Regions from separate parts of the Modicisalibacter sp. genome, predicted to be linked through region 1. Evidence: predicted binding sites of a transcription regulator. Region 1 holds the regulator's gene; the other holds the start of a gene.
The links. The regulator FNR, encoded in region 1, switches genes on or off when oxygen is low (the NO sensors DNR and NnrR bind a similar motif). The targets are predictions, from matches to a motif close to TTGATNTANATCAA.
Positions count from the first base shown of each region.

Region 2: the regulator FNR is predicted to act here: its motif matches at 1,986-1,999, upstream of kdgD (5-dehydro-4-deoxyglucarate dehydratase).

Region 1 covers NZ_JBSREH010000001.1:201,778-213,390, forward strand. The annotation lists gene ACTCB7_RS00955 (heavy metal translocating P-type ATPase) at 1-392, shown strand, start outside; gene ccoS (cbb3-type cytochrome oxidase assembly protein CcoS) at 389-634, shown strand; gene ACTCB7_RS00965 (sulfite exporter TauE/SafE family protein) at 634-1,350, shown strand; gene hemN (oxygen-independent coproporphyrinogen III oxidase) at 1,420-2,829, shown strand; gene fnr (fumarate/nitrate reduction transcriptional regulator Fnr) at 2,917-3,660, shown strand; gene ttcA (tRNA 2-thiocytidine(32) synthetase TtcA) at 3,687-4,541, opposite strand; gene ACTCB7_RS00985 (hypothetical protein) at 4,624-4,845, opposite strand; gene ACTCB7_RS00990 (3'-5' exonuclease) at 4,897-5,514, opposite strand; gene ACTCB7_RS00995 (DUF294 nucleotidyltransferase-like domain-containing protein) at 5,514-7,328, opposite strand; gene ACTCB7_RS01000 (DUF4212 domain-containing protein) at 8,081-8,341, shown strand; gene ACTCB7_RS01005 (sodium:solute symporter family protein) at 8,348-10,129, shown strand; gene ACTCB7_RS01010 (hypothetical protein) at 10,228-10,743, shown strand; gene ACTCB7_RS01015 (hybrid sensor histidine kinase/response regulator) at 10,840-11,613, shown strand, end outside.
Region 2 covers NZ_JBSREH010000018.1:4,351-10,553, reverse strand. The annotation lists gene tmpA (2-trimethylaminoethylphosphonate dioxygenase) at 1-661, opposite strand, end outside; gene ACTCB7_RS06705 (GlxA family transcriptional regulator) at 786-1,799, shown strand; gene kdgD (5-dehydro-4-deoxyglucarate dehydratase) at 2,056-2,973, shown strand; gene ACTCB7_RS06695 (TRAP transporter substrate-binding protein) at 3,068-4,009, shown strand; gene ACTCB7_RS06690 (TRAP transporter small permease) at 4,076-4,612, shown strand; gene ACTCB7_RS06685 (TRAP transporter large permease) at 4,617-5,897, shown strand; gene ACTCB7_RS06680 (mandelate racemase/muconate lactonizing enzyme family protein) at 5,929-6,203, shown strand, end outside.

The DNA of each region.
Region 1 (11,613 bases):
CCCTGCAGGCCACCGGCGAGCGAGTGATCATGGTCGGCGACGGCATCAACGATGCCCCGGTGCTCGCCGCCGCCGATGTCTCGCTGGCGATGAACGAGGCCACCGACCTCGCCCGCACCCGCGCCGATGGCGTGCTGCTCGCCCCGCGGCTGGGGCGGCTGGCCGAGGCCGTGACGCTGGCGCGCCGGACCCGGCGCCTGATCCGCCAGAACCTCGCCTGGGCGCTGGGCTACAATCTCTGCGCGCTGCCGCTGGCCGCCACCGGCCTGGTGCCGCCCTGGGCGGCGGCACTGGGCATGGCGGGCAGCTCGCTGGTGGTGGTGGGCAATGCCCTGCGCCTCGGCCGTGACGCCGCCACATCGCTCCCCGATCCCGAGGAGACCGCACCATGAGCATCCTGTACCTGCTGATTCCGCTGTCGCTGCTGCTGCTGGGGCTGGCCGTGTGGGCGTTCTTCTGGGCGGTACGCTCGGGCCAGTTCGATGACCTGGAAGGTCCCGCCCATCGCATCCTGTTCGACGATGACGAGGGCGACCTGCCGGCCGCCCGCCAGCGCCGCCGCGACGGCACGTCCGACCCGGCGCCGGAGGAGGATGACACCCGCCGGGGACCGCGTCAGGGTCCGCCGCCATGATGCCCGCGGCCGTCCCCGACCTGCCGCCACTCGCCGCCGCCTTCGTGGTGGGGCTGCTCGGCGGCGCCCACTGCATCGGCATGTGCGGCGGCATCATGAGCGCACTGAGCTTCGCCGTGCCGCCCAGCCTGCGCAGCCCGCTGCGCCTGGGCGGGCTGCTGTTCGGCTACAACCTGGGGCGCATCGCCAGCTACATGCTCGCCGGGGCGCTGGTCGCCACGCTGGGCGGCTGGGTCGGTGACGGCGTCCCCCGGGCCCGCTTCGTGCTGCAGGGCCTGGCCATCGTGCTGCTGGTGATGATGGCCCTCTACCTGGCCGGCTGGTGGCGCGGGCTGACCCGCCTGGAAGCCGGCGGGCGCCACCTGTGGCGCCACCTGGAGCCCATCGGCCGGCGCCTGATGCCGGTGGTGCATGTCCCCCGGGCCGTGGCGCTGGGCGCGATCTGGGGCTGGCTGCCCTGCGGGCTGGTCTATTCGATGCTGGCCTGGAGCCTGGCCGCCGGCGGCGGCTGGCACGGCGCCCTGCTGATGGGCGCCTTCGGGCTGGGCACCCTGCCGGCGCTGCTGGTCACCGGCGCCGCCGCCCACCGGCTGACCCGGCTGGTCCGCCACCCGCTGGGCCGCACCCTGGCCGCGCTGCTGCTGCTGGGCTTCGCGCTGTGGCAGCTGTGGGGGCTTGTCGCCGTCATGGCGGGCCACCATGCGCCCCCCGCTTGACGCAGGTCAGACGCCCGACGGGTGCGGCGGCGTAGCATGAGACTGTCGTTTCCGGTTCGAGAGTCCGTCATGTCCGCCACCGCCGTCGATCCCCCCGTTGCTGCCGCCCCCGATCCGCGCGAAGCCGAGCTGATTCGCCGTTACGCGCACACGGGGCCGCGCTACACGTCCTATCCGACCGCGCTGGACTTCTCGCCGTCGTTCGGCGCCGAGGATTACACTGCGGCCCTGAAACGCAGCAATGCCGCGCGGCGGCCGCTGTCGCTCTACGTTCATATCCCGTTCTGCCGCAAGATCTGCTTCTACTGCGCCTGCAACAAGATCGCCACCAAGGACACGTCGCTGAGCGTAGGCTACCTCAGCCGCCTGGACCGCGAGATGGTGCTGACCTCGCGCCACCTCGATACCGGCCGCGAGGTGCGCCAGCTGCACTGGGGCGGCGGCACGCCGACCTTCCTGACCCTGGACCAGATGAGCGATCTGATCGACCGCCTGCATGCCCGCTTTGGGCTGTCCAGTGCGTCCGACCGTGACTATGCCATCGAGATCGACCCGCGCGAGGCCGATGTCCTCACCCTGCGCCACCTGCAGGCGCTGGGCTTCAATCGCATCAGCCTCGGCGTGCAGGACCTGGACCCCGAGGTGCAGCGCGCCATCAACCGCGTCCAGCCCCGCCAGCTGACCGAAAGCCTGGTCGAGGAGGCGCACCGGCTGGGGTTCCGCTCGCTCAACCTCGATTTGATTCTCGGCCTGCCGCACCAGACCCGCACCACCTTCGCCGAGACCCTGGAGCAGGTCATCGCCATGGCTCCGGCGCGGCTGTCGATCTTCAACTACGCTCACCTGCCGGAGCGCTTCAAGCCCCAGCGGCGCATCGATGCCGGCGCCCTGCCGGCGCCCGAGGAGAAGCTGGCCATGCTCATGGACACCCGGGAGCGCCTCGATGCGGCCGGCTACGTGCACATCGGCCTGGACCATTTCGCCCGTCCCGACGACAGCCTCGTTGTCGCCCAGCGCGAGGGGCGGCTGCACCGCAACTTCCAGGGCTACACCACCCACGGCGAATGCGACCTGGTGGGGCTGGGCGTCTCGGCGATCAGCCATCTCGACGACTGCTACGCTCAGAATCCGGTGCGCCTGGACGACTACGAGGCCGCCCTGGACGCCGGCCGCCTGCCCACCGCCCGGGGCCTGCGCCGCACCGCGGACGACCGCCTGCGCGCCTTCGTGATTCAGCGCCTGATGTGCGACCTGGCGCTCGACCTGGACGCCGTCGGCGAGCATTTCGGCCTCGACGCCGCGGCCTACCTGGCCGACTCGCTGCGCGCCCTGGAGCCGGCCGAGCGCGACGGCCTGATCACGCGGCACGGCAACCGGCTCGAGGTCACGCCGCTGGGTCGGCTGCTGGTGCGTCATCTGGCGATGGCCTTCGATACCCGCACCAGCGGTCATCGGGGTCGCCACTCCCGAATTCTCTAACAGTAAACTTTAATGAATCCCTCATCGCTTATTGCCCCGCATAGGGACTACCATAGGGAACGAGTCTTGATCGTTCGGGAGACCAACATGGCGAGTCACGCCCTTCATGCCGGCCGCCCCCGGCTGCAGGAAGCCCGCTGCCAGACCTGCAGCCTGAGTTCCCTGTGCCTGCCGCTCGCGCTGGAGTTCAATCAGATGGATCGCTTCGAGGCGATCATCCAGCGCCGTGCGCCACTCAAGAAGGGGGAGGCGCTGCTGCGCCAGGGGGATGCCTTCACCAGCGTCTTCGCGGTGCGCTCGGGGAGTCTCAAGCAGATTACCAGCGAGGGTGACGGCGAGGACCAGCTGACCAACTTCTACCTGCCCAGCGAGCTCGTGGGGCTCGACGGCATCGACGAGAAGCACTATCCCGGCAGCATCGTCGCGCTGGAGACCACCACGGTCTGCGAAATCCCCTTCGACCGTCTCGACCAGCTCTCCGAGACCCTGCCGGAGCTGCGCAACCAGCTCTATCGCAGCATGAGCAAGGAACTGCGCGACGACCGTCGCATGCTGCGCCTGCTGTCGCGCAAGACCGCCGACGAGCGCCTGGCCAGCTTCATCGTCAACCTGTCGTCACGCTTCCGCCGCCGCGGCTACTCGCCCTACAGCTTCCGGCTGTCGATGGCCCGCGCCGATATCGGCAACTACCTGGGCCTGGCCGTGGAAACCGTCAGCCGCATCATCGGCCGTTTCCAGCAGCACAAGCTGGTGGATGTGCAGGGCCGCGAGGTGCATATCCTCGACCTCGACGCCCTGGAAGCCCTGGCGGAAGGCGACCACGAGCACTGATCCGGCGCGCATCGCGCGCCGGCGGTTCAGGCCTCCCGGGCCAGCAGGTCCAGCGCGTCGATGCGTGAGGCGTTCAGTCGCTGCTGCTTCGCCTCGAGCCCCGCGAAGTCGAACAGTTCGCGATCGGCCAGCTGCGACGGCGCGACGTTGGTCACCGCCTTGAACATCGTCTCCAGCCGGCCGGGGTGCTTCTTCTCCCACTCGGCCAGCATCTCCTTGACCACCTGACGCTGCAGATTGGGCTGCGAACCGCATAGATTGCAGGGGATGATCGGGAATTCCATCAGTCGCGCGAACTCGGCGATGTCCGCTTCGCGGCAGTAGGCGAGCGGGCGGATGACGATGTTCTTGCCGTCGTCGGAGAGCAGCTTGGGCGGCATCGCCTTGAGGCTGCCGCCGTAGAACATGTTGAGGAACAGCGTCTCGAGGATATCCTCGCGATGGTGGCCCAGCGCCACCTTGGTCGCACCGATCTCTTCGGCGAAGCCGTACAGCGAACCGCGCCGCAGCCGCGAGCACAGGGCACAGGTGGTCTTGCCCTCCGGCGTCTTCTCCTTGACCACCGAATAGGTATCACGCTCGAGGATGTGGTAGTCGACGCCGATACCGTCGAGGTATTCCGGCAGAACATGCTCGGGAAAGCCGGGCTGCTTCTGGTCCAGATTGACCGCCACCAGCGAGAAGTTCACCGGCGCATTGCGCTGCAGGTTGCGCAGGATTTCCAGCATGGTGTAGGAATCCTTGCCGCCCGACAGGCAGACCATCACCTTGTCGCCCTCGCCGATCATGTTGTAATCGATGATGGCGTTGCCGACCTGGCGACGCAGGCGTTTCTGCAGCTTGTTGAACTCGCGTTTCTGGGTACCAGTAAGTGCTTGCATGGGAAAGGCGACACGCGGGGAAATGGAAGGCGCGCCTATGCTACCACCCCCTCCGGTGAGTTGCGACGCCCACGACCCGGCGTCACAGCCCCTGCAGCACCATCAGATAGCGCAACGCCACGCCGAGCGACAGCAGCAGCACCCCCGCCCGTTGCAGGTGAGTTTCCTGGCGGGTCAGTACCAGCCGGCGTTCCCAGAACAGCACCACGCTGCGCAGCTCCTGCGTGCGACGGGCGTACCTTGCACACACGAACAACATCAGGCCCAGCCCCGCGATCAGACACAGATTCTGCAATTCCAGCACCCTGGCTCTCCTCCTCATTGTTGGCATTGTCGCCGGGTTCACGCCCGGGCATCAGACCGCGTCACAGGCGCCCTGTTTCAGACGCACGTACATCAGTGCGGTGGTCACCGCATCCCCCAGCGCGGTATGGCGCTGCATCAGCGGCACCTTGAGCGACCGGGCCACGCTCTCGAAGGCCATGTGCGGCTCGACCTGCGGCTGGGTGCGGCGCATCCGGCGACGATACTCCTGCGCCAGATCGACGGTGGCGTTGGGCAGGTCGAAGCCGAAGCGTGGGCGCAGGTGGCGGTTGATCACCGCGATGTCGAAGTCCACGCACCAGCCCAGCAGCGGCCGATTACCGATGAAGTCGAGCAGCGCCTCCAGCGCCTCGCCCACCGGCAGGCCGTCGTTGAGATCAACGCCGCGCAGTCCGTGAATCTTGATCGAATCGGCACCGAGACTGTCCGGGCGCTGCAGGCGCAGGTCCAGCGCCCCGCTGGTCAGCACCCGGTCGCCCTTGATGCAGACGGCCGCCAGCGACACCAGCTCGGCGGTGCGCGGATCCAGACCGGTGGTCTCGCAGTCGATGGCCACCAGCTCGTCGCCGGTGTACGGGTTGAACAGCCACCCGTAGCGCCCGTTGATCTGGCGACGGCGATCGGCCGCCCGGCGCAGGGATCGCAGCATCACGAATACTCCAGATGAAAGCGGTACGACAGGCGCTGCTTGAACTCCTTGACCAGATGCAGCGCCTCGCGCAACAGGTCGCGCTCCAGTGTCGACAGTCGCTGGACCACCACCAGGTTGGCGTCGTCACCGGGCTGGCCGGCCTCTTCGAGGCGGGCCAGCTGCTGGTTGAGGCGCAGCTCGGCGAACAGCGACAGCGCCTCGCCGAGATCCGCGGCGAAGGCGGCTTCCAGGCGGCCGTCAGCCACCAGGGCGTCGAGCCGGGCCAGCGTCGAGGTGGGTCGGATACGCCGCTCGAGCGCCAGGGTTCGCACCCCGTGGACGATCGGAAAGATGCCGCCCTTCTTGATGTCGATGCCGTGGGTCGGCCGCTTGAGCGAGCCGAACAGCGTCAGGGGCGTGGAGAAGCTCAGCACGGCGCGGGCGAAGTAGGACAGCAGCAGCTCGTCGTGGGAGCAGCGCGCGAACAGCGCCTCGCGCAACGTCTCGAGCAGCGCCGGGTTGCCGCCCACGGCATGGGCGTCGAGCAGGATGGTCAGGTTCATCAGCGCAGGGCCGTCGCGCTGCTCGGCCCAGCGGTCGATACGCTGCCGCCAGCCTTCGAGGCCGTCCACCCACTGCGGGTTGCTGACCATGATGTTGCCCGGACAACGCGGATAGCCCAGCGTCAGCAGCCGTTCGGTGAACCGGTCCATCTGCTCGGCCCGCTCGGGCCAGTCGGCCCCGTCGGCGAGGATCAGGCCGTTGTCCTGGTCGGTCTTGAGAATCTGTTCGCCACGCCCCTCGCTGCCCATCACCATCAGACAACAGTCACGCCGGTGCTCGGCCGGCACGGTCAGATCGAAGGTCTTGCTGATGATCCGCCCGTTGAGCGCTGCCAGCAGCTCCATGGCGAAGCGCAGCTTGACGCCCTGAGCCATGAGCGACCGGACCAGCCCCGGCAGACGCGCACTGGCGCGGGCCAGGGCCTCGAGATCCTCGGCCTGCTCCAGTTCGAGGCTGACCGTGTAGGAGCGGCTGGAGAAGAAGCTCAGCACATCGGTCAGCTCGACCACCCCCACCGGCTGCTCGCCTTCGACCACCACCACCCGCTCCACTTCGTGACGGGTCATGGCGATCAGTGCCTGGAACAGATAGTCGTCGGGGCGCACGGTGATCAGCGGAAAGTGGGCGATGCCCAGCACGGGGGCGGCGCGATCGAGCGACTGGACGATCAGCGCATCGAGCAGATCTGTCTTGGTCAGCATGCCGTGACGCCCGGCCGCCGCCACCAGCAGGCTGTCGGCGCCGATCTCGCGCAGGCGCAATGCCGCCTCGGCAATGCTGGTGTCGCCGTCGATCAGCCGGGGCGCTCGCATGCACTCGGCGACTCGCGCCAGCATGAACCCGGCCATGGTGACACCCCCCGTGGTGCGCCGCTCGGCGAGCAGGCGCGTCTTGTCGGCCAGGTTCTGCCGAAAGTAGTCGGCGAAGGCCGGATACTCGCTGCACAGTGTTTCGAACAGCGAGCGCGGTAGCAGATAGCACAGGCTTTCCTGCTCCGCGATGAAACGATAGCGGCTCTGGCCGTTGAGAATGCTGATCGCGCCGAACAGATCGCCGGCGGTGTAGTGGCCGATGCGCTCGGAGGTGGCCGTGTCCAGCTCGGCGACTTCCCCCTTGTGGATGAGGAAGACGTATTCGCCGGGCTGGCCGGCATCGAGGATGATCTCGTCGGTGTCATAGTAGGCCAGGTCCACGCCGCGACGGACACGTTGCCGCCCTGCCTCGTCGAGCAGCGAGAACGGTGCCTGCGAGAGATCGATGTCGACCATCATGTCGCCCTCGTCGTGACAGCCTCGCCTGCCCGGCAACCCCGGACAGACGAGCCCTTGAATCAATTACCCTGGCCTTCATCGATACCGGGACTGCCTCGACAGGCTTCCGACACAACGAGGCCTCGGAAGGGCGAGCGGGGAATGCCGGCGTCACCGCCACCCGGGTCTCGACAGGGCCGCCGCAAGTTCATGGCATCTTCAGAACGTATCGCGACATCCACGACACCCAACCTAGAATACCAGCTTATCGTCTTTCAAATGAACATAGACCAATGTTCTATCAGCACCTTGCGTTAGACTATTTGCCTACCCCGAAACGGCTATACCATCGTTCTATGCTCAGCCCCCTTTCAAAGACCCACCGCCGAAAACGACACCCAACCATTTGATAAAAAACAGAAAATTGAAAACGTTTTTTCACCCTTTCATTTTATAATACCAAAGTATGGGATTTTATTTTTTCCGACTGTTGACCACTATTGCCTACGCAACCGGACACCGCGACCCTTTCCGAGTTCCATGAAAAACACAGGTTTCATGACAGCGGAAAACGCTTCCCGTCGCGACAATAAACAAGACCGCCAGGGAGACCTTTTCTTGGCATGAATCGTCACTATTCTGACGCTCCATTGCCATCCAATGGTCGAGAGCAAATGGCATGACGAGCAAGGAGAGCCAGGTTCCCCGCCGGACCTGAATTCCCCTCGAGGCCATATCTTCCTAATTACAAGCACGCGGAGAGCACCACCATGGCAGAAGAAAAAAGCAACGCGGAGGCCTACTGGAAGGCCAACCTTCGCCTGATCACCGGCTGCCTGATCGTCTGGGCACTGGTGTCCTACGGCTTCGCCATCCTGCTGCGCCCCATGCTGGCCGGCATCCCTGTCGGCGGCACCGACCTGGGCTTCTGGTTCGCCCAGCAGGGTTCCATCCTGACGTTCATTGGCCTGATCTTCTTCTACGCCTGGAAGATGAACCGGCTGGACAAGCAATACGGACTCGGGGAGTAAGCCAGCATGAGTCAGTTCGCGATCAACGTTCTCTTCGTCGGCGCTTCCTTTGCCCTCTACATCGGCATCGCCATCTGGGCCAAGGCCGGGTCGACCAAGGACTTCTACGTCGCTGGGGGCGGGGTGCACCCGGTCACCAACGGCATGGCGATCGGCGCCGACTGGATGTCGGCGGCCTCGTTCATCTCCATGGCCGGCCTCATCGCCGCCGGCGGCTACGCCAACTCCACCTTCCTGATGGGCTGGACGGGCGGCTACGTGCTGCTGGCCATGCTGCTGGCCCCCTACCTGCGCAAGTTCGGCAAGTTCACGGTGCCGGAATTCATCGGTGACCGCTTCTACAGCCGCACGGCGCGCATGGTGGCGGTGGTCTGCCTGATCGTGGCCTCGGTGACCTATGTCATCGGCCAGATGGCCGGTGCCGGCGTGGCCTTCTCGCGCTTCCTGGAAGTCGACGCGACCACCGGCCTGATCATCGCCGCCATCGTGGTGTTCTTCTATTCGGTGCTGGGCGGCATGAAGGGCATCACCTACACCCAGGTGGCCCAGTACATCGTGTTGATCATCGCCTACACCATCCCGGCGGTGTTCATCTCGCTGCAACTGACCGACAACCCGATACCGGCCCTGGGCCTGTTCTCCGACCACACCGCCTCCGGCGAGCCGCTGCTGTCCAAGCTCAACGAGGTGGTCACCGCGCTGGGCTTCAACTCCTACACGGGCATGGTCGACAACAAGCTCAACATGGTGCTGTTCACCCTGTCGCTGATGATCGGTACCGCCGGCCTGCCCCACGTCATCATGCGCTTCTTCACCGTGCCCAAGGTGGCCGATGCGCGCTGGTCCGCCGGCTGGGCGCTGGTGTTCATCGGTCTGCTCTACCTGACCGCACCGGCCGTGGCCTCCATGGCACGCCTGAACCTGATGACCACCATCTACCCGGACATGGCCGGCCAGGTCGAGAACTACGACGCCGCGGCCGCCGACTCCATCGCCTATGCGGATCGCCCCAACTGGATCCGTACCTGGGAGGAAACCGGGCTGATCACCTTCGAGGACAAGAACAACGACGGCAAGATCCAGTTCTACAACCCCTCCGCCGACTTCTCCGATCGCGGCTGGAAGGGCAACGAACTGACCGTCAACAATGACATCCTGGTGCTGGCCAACCCGGAAATCGCCAACCTGCCCGGCTGGGTGATCGGCCTGATCGCCGCGGGCGGCCTGGCAGCGGCGCTGTCCACCGCCGCCGGTCTGCTGCTGGCAATCTCCTCGGCGATCAGCCACGACCTGATCAAGGGGGCCATCAACCCCAACATCACCGAAAAGGGCGAACTGCTGGCGGCGCGCATCTCGATGTCGGTAGCCATCGTCGTCGCCACCTATCTCGGTGCCAACCCGCCGGGGTTCGCCGCCCAGGTGGTGGCCCTGGCCTTCGGCATCGCCGCCGCCTCGCTGTTCCCGGTGCTGATGATGGGGATCTTCTCCAAGCGGGTGAACAACAAGGGGGCCATCGCCGGCATGCTTTCCGGCCTGATCTTCACCCTGGTGTACATCTTCGTCTACAAGGGCTGGTTCTTCATTCCGGGCACCAACAACCTGGCAGACACCCCGGCCAACTGGGTGATGGGCATCTCGCCGCTGTCGATCGGTGCCGTGGGGGCGATCATCAACTTCGCCGTGGCCTACGCCGTCTCCAACGCGAGCGAGCAACCGCCGCAGGAGATCCAGGACCTGGTGGAAAGCGTGCGCTATCCCAAGGGTGCTGGTGGGGCCGTCGACCACTGAGCCATAATGGCCCTTCGGCCCGGCTGGCCCGGGCCGCGGGATCACACTTCATCGGGCTTCCTGCGGGAAGCCCGTTTGCGTCTTGACAAGGGAACGACATGCTTTGGCAACTGATCGCGGCGATCTTCGCCGGTCTCGGCGCCGCGGGGATCGGCCTGATCCTGCGACAACTCAGCGGCAAGCGCCTGCCGCGCTGGATCGTGCCGGCGCTGGGCGGGCTGGGGATGCTCGCCTACCAGATCCACTACGAATACACCTGGTTCGACAACAAGCAGGCCCGACTGCCGGCATCCGCACAGGTGGTCTCGAAGCAGAAGGAGCGGATGTTCTGGCGCCCCTGGACCTACATCGCCCCCCTGACCACCGGCTTCGACGTCATCGACCGCGACAATCTCGTCACCCGGCATGCAGACGGCGAGCGCCTCGTCGAGTTCATTCTCTACCACTTCGAGCGCCAGCCTGCCGACCAGGTCTCGCACCATGGCTACCTGCTCAACTGCGACGCCCGGGACCTGGTGCCGCTGGCCGACAAGACACAGCAGCCGCAGACGCAGTCGATGCGTCACCTCGAGACCTCGGCACCGCTCTACCGGGCCCTCTGCGCCGGCAGCTGAGGCGCTTCTCCACGCATACCGCGAACCCGGCACGGCCATGACTGCCCTCGTGCCGGGCATTCCCCTAGAATGGCGGCAAACCAAGGGGGAGTGTCCATGTTTGCTGGCTGGCTGCTGATCGCCGTCTCGCTGTGTTACATCGCCATCCTGTTCCTGATCGCATGGCGTGGCGACCGGCACGCCCGTCGCCACGGCCCGGCCAGCCGCCGTCCGGTGATCTACAGCCTGGCGCTGGCCATCTACTGCACCTCGTGGACCTACTACGGCGCCGTGGGCCAGGCGGCCACGTCCGGCTGGTCGTTCGCCAGCATCTTCATCGGCCCGCTGCTGACCTTCGGGCTATTCTGGCCGGTGCTGGCCAAGATGATCCGCATCGCCAAGCGTCAGAACGTCACCTCGATCGCCGACTTCATCGCCTCGCGCTACGGCAAGACCCAGTCGCTGGCGGCGTTCGCCAGCCTGGTGGCACTGATCGGCACGTTGCCCTACATTGCCCTCCAGCTCAAGGCGGTATCGTCGGCCTTCACGGTGCTGACCGCGTCCACCGACGTCACCCGGGCGCCGCTGTTCGCCGACACGGCCTTCTATGTCGCCGTGGTGATGGCCCTGTTCGCGATTCTCTTCGGCACGCGCCACACCGACGCCACCGAGCACCATGAAGGGCTCATCCACGCCATCGCCTTCGAGTCGGTAGTCAAGCTGGGCGCCTTCCTGGCGCTGGGCGCCTACGTCACCTGGGGGGTGTTCGACGGCCTCAGCGACGTGCTCGGGCGGGCCGACCATTACCTGCAGCTGGAGCGCCAGCTCACCGAGCAGGACTTCGGCCAGAGCTTCTGGGCGCAGACCCTGCTGGCGATGCTGGCGGTCTTC
Region 2 (6,203 bases), on a different contig from region 1:
TGCTGTCGCCGCCCTCGGCGGCGTTGCTCAGGCAGTGCAGCCAGATGTAGCCGGGGATCGGGTCGCGATAGGGGTTGTCGGTATGCGGCTCGAGCCCGCGCCGGGTCATGGTCAGGTCGTAGGCGTCGGCCACCGACTTGACGTCGGCGATGCCGCCCCAGTTGGTGCGACGCAGCGGACCGATGCGGTCGATCAGCGGCTGCATGCCGTCCTCGGTGAGCGGGACGCCCTCGACCTTGACGAAGCCATGGCGATGCAGGGCCTCGAGCATGGCGAGCAGCGCGCCGTCGTCATCGCAGGCGGCCGCGAAATCGGCCCGGGGCAGCGTCTCGAGCGTCGCATCCCACAGCGTCAGGCCGTCGTCGATGTCGCGGTCGGGCGTCGTCTGCGCGAGCAGGTCGGCGAGCGGAAAGCTGGCGCGATGGCCGTCGCTGAACTGCACCGCGAGGCGGTCGCCGTCGATACGGGCCCGGGTCGCGTGGAGATCCAGCGGCAACCGGGCGGCCTCGATCAGGCGCTGCCCCGTGCGCGGGTCGAGGGTGTCGGCATCCGGCGCCCGTTCGCGCAGCCAGAGGGCGGCAAGCTGCTGTTCGCGGCCCGCCAGGCGCAGGGCCAGCTGTCGGCCGTCATCCTTGAGTTCGATCTCGGCGGCTGGGGACATGGACGATTCTCTCTACGACGATGAAGTGACGACGAGCGCCTCGGGCGCCGCCGCTTTATCTACCCTAGGGGCTTGGGGCACAGCGAATTTGCAATAAATGGCCTTTTGGTTGATTTTTATGGCCATGAGCGAGTCCATGATGCCGGAGTGGCCCTATCCACGTCCCGACCAGCCGCCGGTCCCGCGACCCGGCGAGGCGGTACATACGGTGAGCGTATGGCTGGTGCCCAAGTTTTCCATGCTGACCCTGTTCTGCCTGCTCGAGCCGCTGCGGGTCGCCAACCGTTTCGGCCGCGAGCTGTTCGCCTGGCAGCTGCTCTCGGCGGACGGCGAGGCGGTCGTGGCCAGCAACGGGGTGCGCATCGATGTCGATGCCGCGCTGGGCGAGGCGGAGGTGGGGGAGCTGCTGATGGTGATCTCTTCCTACGAGGCCGAGGCCACGGTGACCGCCGCCGAGCGTGCCGTGCTGCGGCAGGCAGCAGCGCACGGCGCCCGGGTCGGCGGGCTGGATACCGCGCCCTTCATTCTGGCGCGCGCGGGCCTGCTGGAGCAGCAGCGGGTGGCGCTGCACTGGGAGAGCGTGCCGGCGTTTCGCGAGGAGTTTCCGCACATCGCGGTGAGCGAGGCGCGCTTCGAGTTCGCCGACCGGCGGCTGACCGGGTCCGGCGGTGCGGCGGGCATCGACATGATGCTGCAGTGGATCGAGCACGACTACGGGCCGGCCCTGGCCAATGCGGTGGGTCGCCAGCTGGTGCATCAGCGGGTCAGTGAAGAGGAGGCGCGGGATGTTGGAAGCGCGCGGGCCATGGACAACCTGCCCCGGGCGGTGGTGCGCGCGCTGGCCATCATGGAGACCCATCTCGATCAGGCATTGCCGATTCCGGAGATCTGCCGGCTGGTCGGGCAGTCGCAGCGTCAGCTGACCCGGCTGTTCACCGCCGCGTTCGGCGAGACGCCCAAGCAGTGTTACCTGGGCATGCGGCTCGATCAGGCGCGATGCATCCTCGCCGACAGTCGCTGCCGGGTGACCGAGGCGGCGCTGGCCAGCGGCTTCACCCATCTGGCGCATTTTTCCCGCGCCTATCAGGCGCGTTTCGGCGAGCCGCCCAGCCGCACGGCCGAGCGCGGCACCCGTTGAGGCTTGCGAGATACCGGACGGCCGTCGTTAGCGCGGTGACGTGACCGTCGTGAACGCACCTCGTCCAGCGCTGTTCCCGCCGCCATGGAGCGTGGCTGGCCCTTTTTCGCTCGGCGTTAACCCTTCGTTGCATCGACCATGGTCGATGTTGTCATACAGCTGAGTGGCTTCTAGATTTGCAGTTGTATGATGTATGACAAGTCGGCGGATCATCGTGTCACGCCGCCTTCAACGAGTCGGGCAAGAGGGACAATCCGTGAATTTTTCCAGAGACGCAGTCATTCAGGCGGTCGGCGATGGCCTGCTTTCCTTTCCCGTGACGGATTTCGACGAGCAGGGGCATTTCGATCGCGACAGCTACCGTCAGCGGCTGGAATGGTTCGTCAGTCATGAGGTGTCGGCGGTGTTCGTTGCCGGCGGGACCGGGGAATTCTTCAACCTGACGCTCGACGAGTTCCGCGAGATCGTCACCGTCGCCGTGGAGACGGTGGGGGGCAAGCTGCCGGTCATCGCCAGTGCCGGTCTTAGTGTCGGCGTGGGACAGGCCTATGCGAAAGCGGCGGAAGAGGCCGGAGCGGATGGCATCCTGCTGATGCCGCCGTATCTGACCGAGTGTCCGCAGGACGGCCTGGTGGAGTACGCGCGTCGAATCTGCGATTCGACCTCGATCAACGTCATCTACTACAACCGCGGCAATGGTGTGCTCGAGGCCGAAGCGGTTCAGCAGCTGGCCGATGCCTGCCCGAACCTGATCGGGCTGAAGGATGGCAAGGGCGACATGCAGCTGCTCAACAAGATCGTCAAGACGGTCGGCGATCGGCTGGTCTATGTCGGCGGTGTGCCGACCGCCGAGATCTTCGCCGAGGCTTACCTGTCGATCGGGGTGAATACCTATTCGTCGGCGGTGTTCAACTTCGTGCCGGAGCTGGCGGTCACGTTCTATCGGGCGTTGCGCCAGGGCGATTCCGCCACAGTAAAGAGGCTCACCAACGATTTTTTTATTCCTTTCGTCAACCTGCGTGACCGTCGGAAAGGCTATGCGGTCAGTCTGATCAAGGAGGGAGCCACCATCATCGGCAGATCCGCCGGCAGTGTTCGTGCGCCGCTGGTGATGCCGACCCGGGAAGAAAGCAAGCAACTCGAAGATCTGGTGAATATCGCCAGGCAGCAATAACGACAATGTCCATTTCCACAGGAGTCATGACATGCCGATTCACAACAATCTCAAGATGAAGGGCACGCTTTCTCTCGCTGCACTGGGCGGTGCGATGGTTCTGATGGCCTCGCCAGTCCAGGCGGAACAATGGCGCGGCTGGAACATTCATCCGCCGGGCTATCCGAACAGCGTTGCGCTGGAGGACTTTGCCAAGGAAGTCGCCAAGAAGACCGACGGCCGGATCGAGCCCAAGGTCTACAACAATGCGGTGCTCGGCGATCAGCCCGATGCCATCGAGCAGACCCGCAACGGCGCCCTGGACTTCGCCAACTTCAACATGGGGCCGATGGGCCCGATCGTGCCGGCCACCAACGTGCTCTCGCTGCCATTCATCTTCAAGAGCCCGGACGACATGTACCGGATCATGGACGGGGAGATCGGTGATCGCTTCGCGGATGCGCTGGCCGAGAAAAACCTGATCGCGTTGTCCTGGTTCGGCTCCGGGGCCCGCAGCCTCTACAACACCGATCACCCGGTGAAGACGCCCGATGACGTCAAGGGGCTCAAGGTCCGCGTCATGAACAACGACCTGTACGTCCAGATGATCGACGAGCTCGGCGGCAACGCCACGCCCATGCCCTATGGCGACGTCTACCAGGCGCTCAAGACCGGCGTCATCGATGGTGCCGAGAACAACTACCCGTCGTACGAGTCCAGCGGCCACTATGAGGTGGCGAAGTACTACTCGCTGACCGAGCACCTGATCCTGCCCGAGTGTCTGTGCATCGCCAAGTCCAGCTGGGAGGATCTTTCCGCCGAAGACCAGAAGGTCGTACGTGAGGCTGCCGAGAACGCCGCCAAGGAGCAGCGTCAGCTGTGGCAGAAGCGTGTCGAGAAGAGCAAGCAGAAGGTTCTCGATTCCGGCGTGAAGATCAACAAGGTGAACGACAAGTCGGCGTTCCAGGCCAAGATGCAGCCGATCTACGATGAATTCATCAAGCAGAATCCGGATTTGGAATCGCTGGTGACGGACATTCAAGCCGCGCAGAAGTGATCTGTTAGTCCCACGAAGCGCCCCGGGCACAACCTGGCCCGGGGCGTCTTGAGAGGATTGGATATCGTGAGCTCATACTCCGACCAATTGAGTGACCCGAGCGAGGAATCGTCTACGCCACAGTCGGCATTCGACAATTTCCTGGATGGCATCGCCCATCTATGCATCATGGTCTCGGGCGTATTGCTGGTTTTCTTGATCATTACATTCGGCTGGCTGGTTTTCGGCCGCTACGTTCTCAACGACACGCCGACATGGGTGGAGCAGTCCTCACTGTTGATCGTCGTCTATGTCACCTGCCTGGGGGCGGCCGCCGGCGTACGCAAGAATACCCACCTGAGCATCGATTTCGTCCGCGAAGGCCTGCCGGCCGTACCTCGCGACATCATGCGCTATGTCGCCGATCTCTTCGTGATCACCTTCGGCGCCTTCATGGCCTGGCAGGGCGGGATCCTGGTCATGGACAACATCGGCCGCCCGATCCCCATGATCGGTTTGTCCGAAAGCTGGCGTGCGGCACCGCTGGCGATTTGTGGGGCCCTGATGGTGCTTTTTTCCGGCACCAGCATCGTCCAGCGTCTCATGCAGCACGGGAGGAAGTGACATCATGGGCCTGATAATTCTTTTCGGCGTGTTCTTTCTGGGGTTGATCGTCGGTGCACCCGTAGCCTTTGCCGTGGGACTGGCGGCGGTGGTCACCTTCATCCACGAAGGCTTGCCCCTGTTCGTCGGCTTTCAGCGCATTCTTTCCGGGATCTCGGTCTTTTCGCTGCTGGCCATTCCCTTCTTCATCTTCGCCGGGGAGCTGATGCTCCATGGCGGTATCTCCACGCGTCTGGTGCGTCTGGCATCGGCGGCGGTGGGGCGCGTCCGTGGCGGGCTCGGCCTGGTCAACGTCACCTCCTCGATGCTGTTCGGGGGTATCTCCGGCTCGGCGGTTGCCGATACCTCGGCGCTGGGTTCGATCCTGATTCCGGTCATGAAGGAAAAGGGCTATGACGGCGACTATGCGGTCAACGTGACGGTCACCTCGTCGATCGCCGGCGTGGTTATTCCGCCCAGTCACAACATGATCCTCTATGCGGTGGCCGCCGGGGGCGGGATCTCGGTCACCAAGCTGTTCATTGCGGGCATCGTGCCGGGTGTGCTGATGTGTCTGGCTCTGGCGGTGGCCGCCTATGTGGTGGCGGTCAAGCGGGGCTATTCGGGGGAAACGTTTCCGGGTTGGCGGGCGCTGATCATCAGCTTTGCGGCCGCATTGCCGGGCCTGCTGACCGCGGTGATCATCGTTGGCGGCGTACTCTCGGGCATTCTCACCGTGACCGAGTCCGGGGCCTTCGGGGCGATCTACGCGATCGTGATTACCGGCCTGGTCTATCGGGAACTGCGCTGGGAGCCGTTCAAGCAGGCGGTCTATCAGGCGGTGCGCACGACGTCGCTGGTGATGATCCTGGTGGGCTGCGCCTCGGCGTTTTCCTATCTGCTGGCCCTGTACAGCGTGCCGGAGCTGCTCAGCGAAACGCTGCTGAAGATTTCCGACAATCCCTACGTGATCCTGCTGCTGCTCAATCTGCTGCTGCTGGGGCTGGGCATGATCATGGACATGGCAGCGCTGATCCTGATCTGCACGCCGATCTTCCTGCCGGTCGCCGAGCAGTTCGGCATGGACCCCATCCAGTTCGGGATCATCATGATGATCAATCTGGGGCTGGGGCTGTGTACCCCGCCGGTCGGTTCCTGCCTGTTCGTGGGCAGCGTGATCGGCAAGGTCAAGATCGAGCACGCGGTCAAGACGATCTGGCCCTTCTATCTGGCCCTGTTCGCCGTCCTGATGCTGGTGACCTATATCCCGGCGATCTCCCTCACGCTACCCGACATGCTGAGCTGATCCGTAACTCATGACCAGGAATTCGAGTGCCATGAAAATTGCCGCCGTAAACACGCATATCCTCGACTACAAGCTCGATCAGGCCTTCGAGAGCGCCTCGATGCGCTTCGAGCGTCGCCAGCACTGCCTCGTCGAGATCGTCTGCGAGGACGGTACCGTCGGCTGGGGCGAGTGCCTGGGGCCGGCGAAGGCCAACGCCGCGATCGTTGCGACTTACGCGGCCGGCCTGATCGGCCGCAATCCGCTCGAGACCGAGAAGCTGTGGCTCGAGCTCTACAACCGGCTGCGCGACCAGGGCCAGCGCGG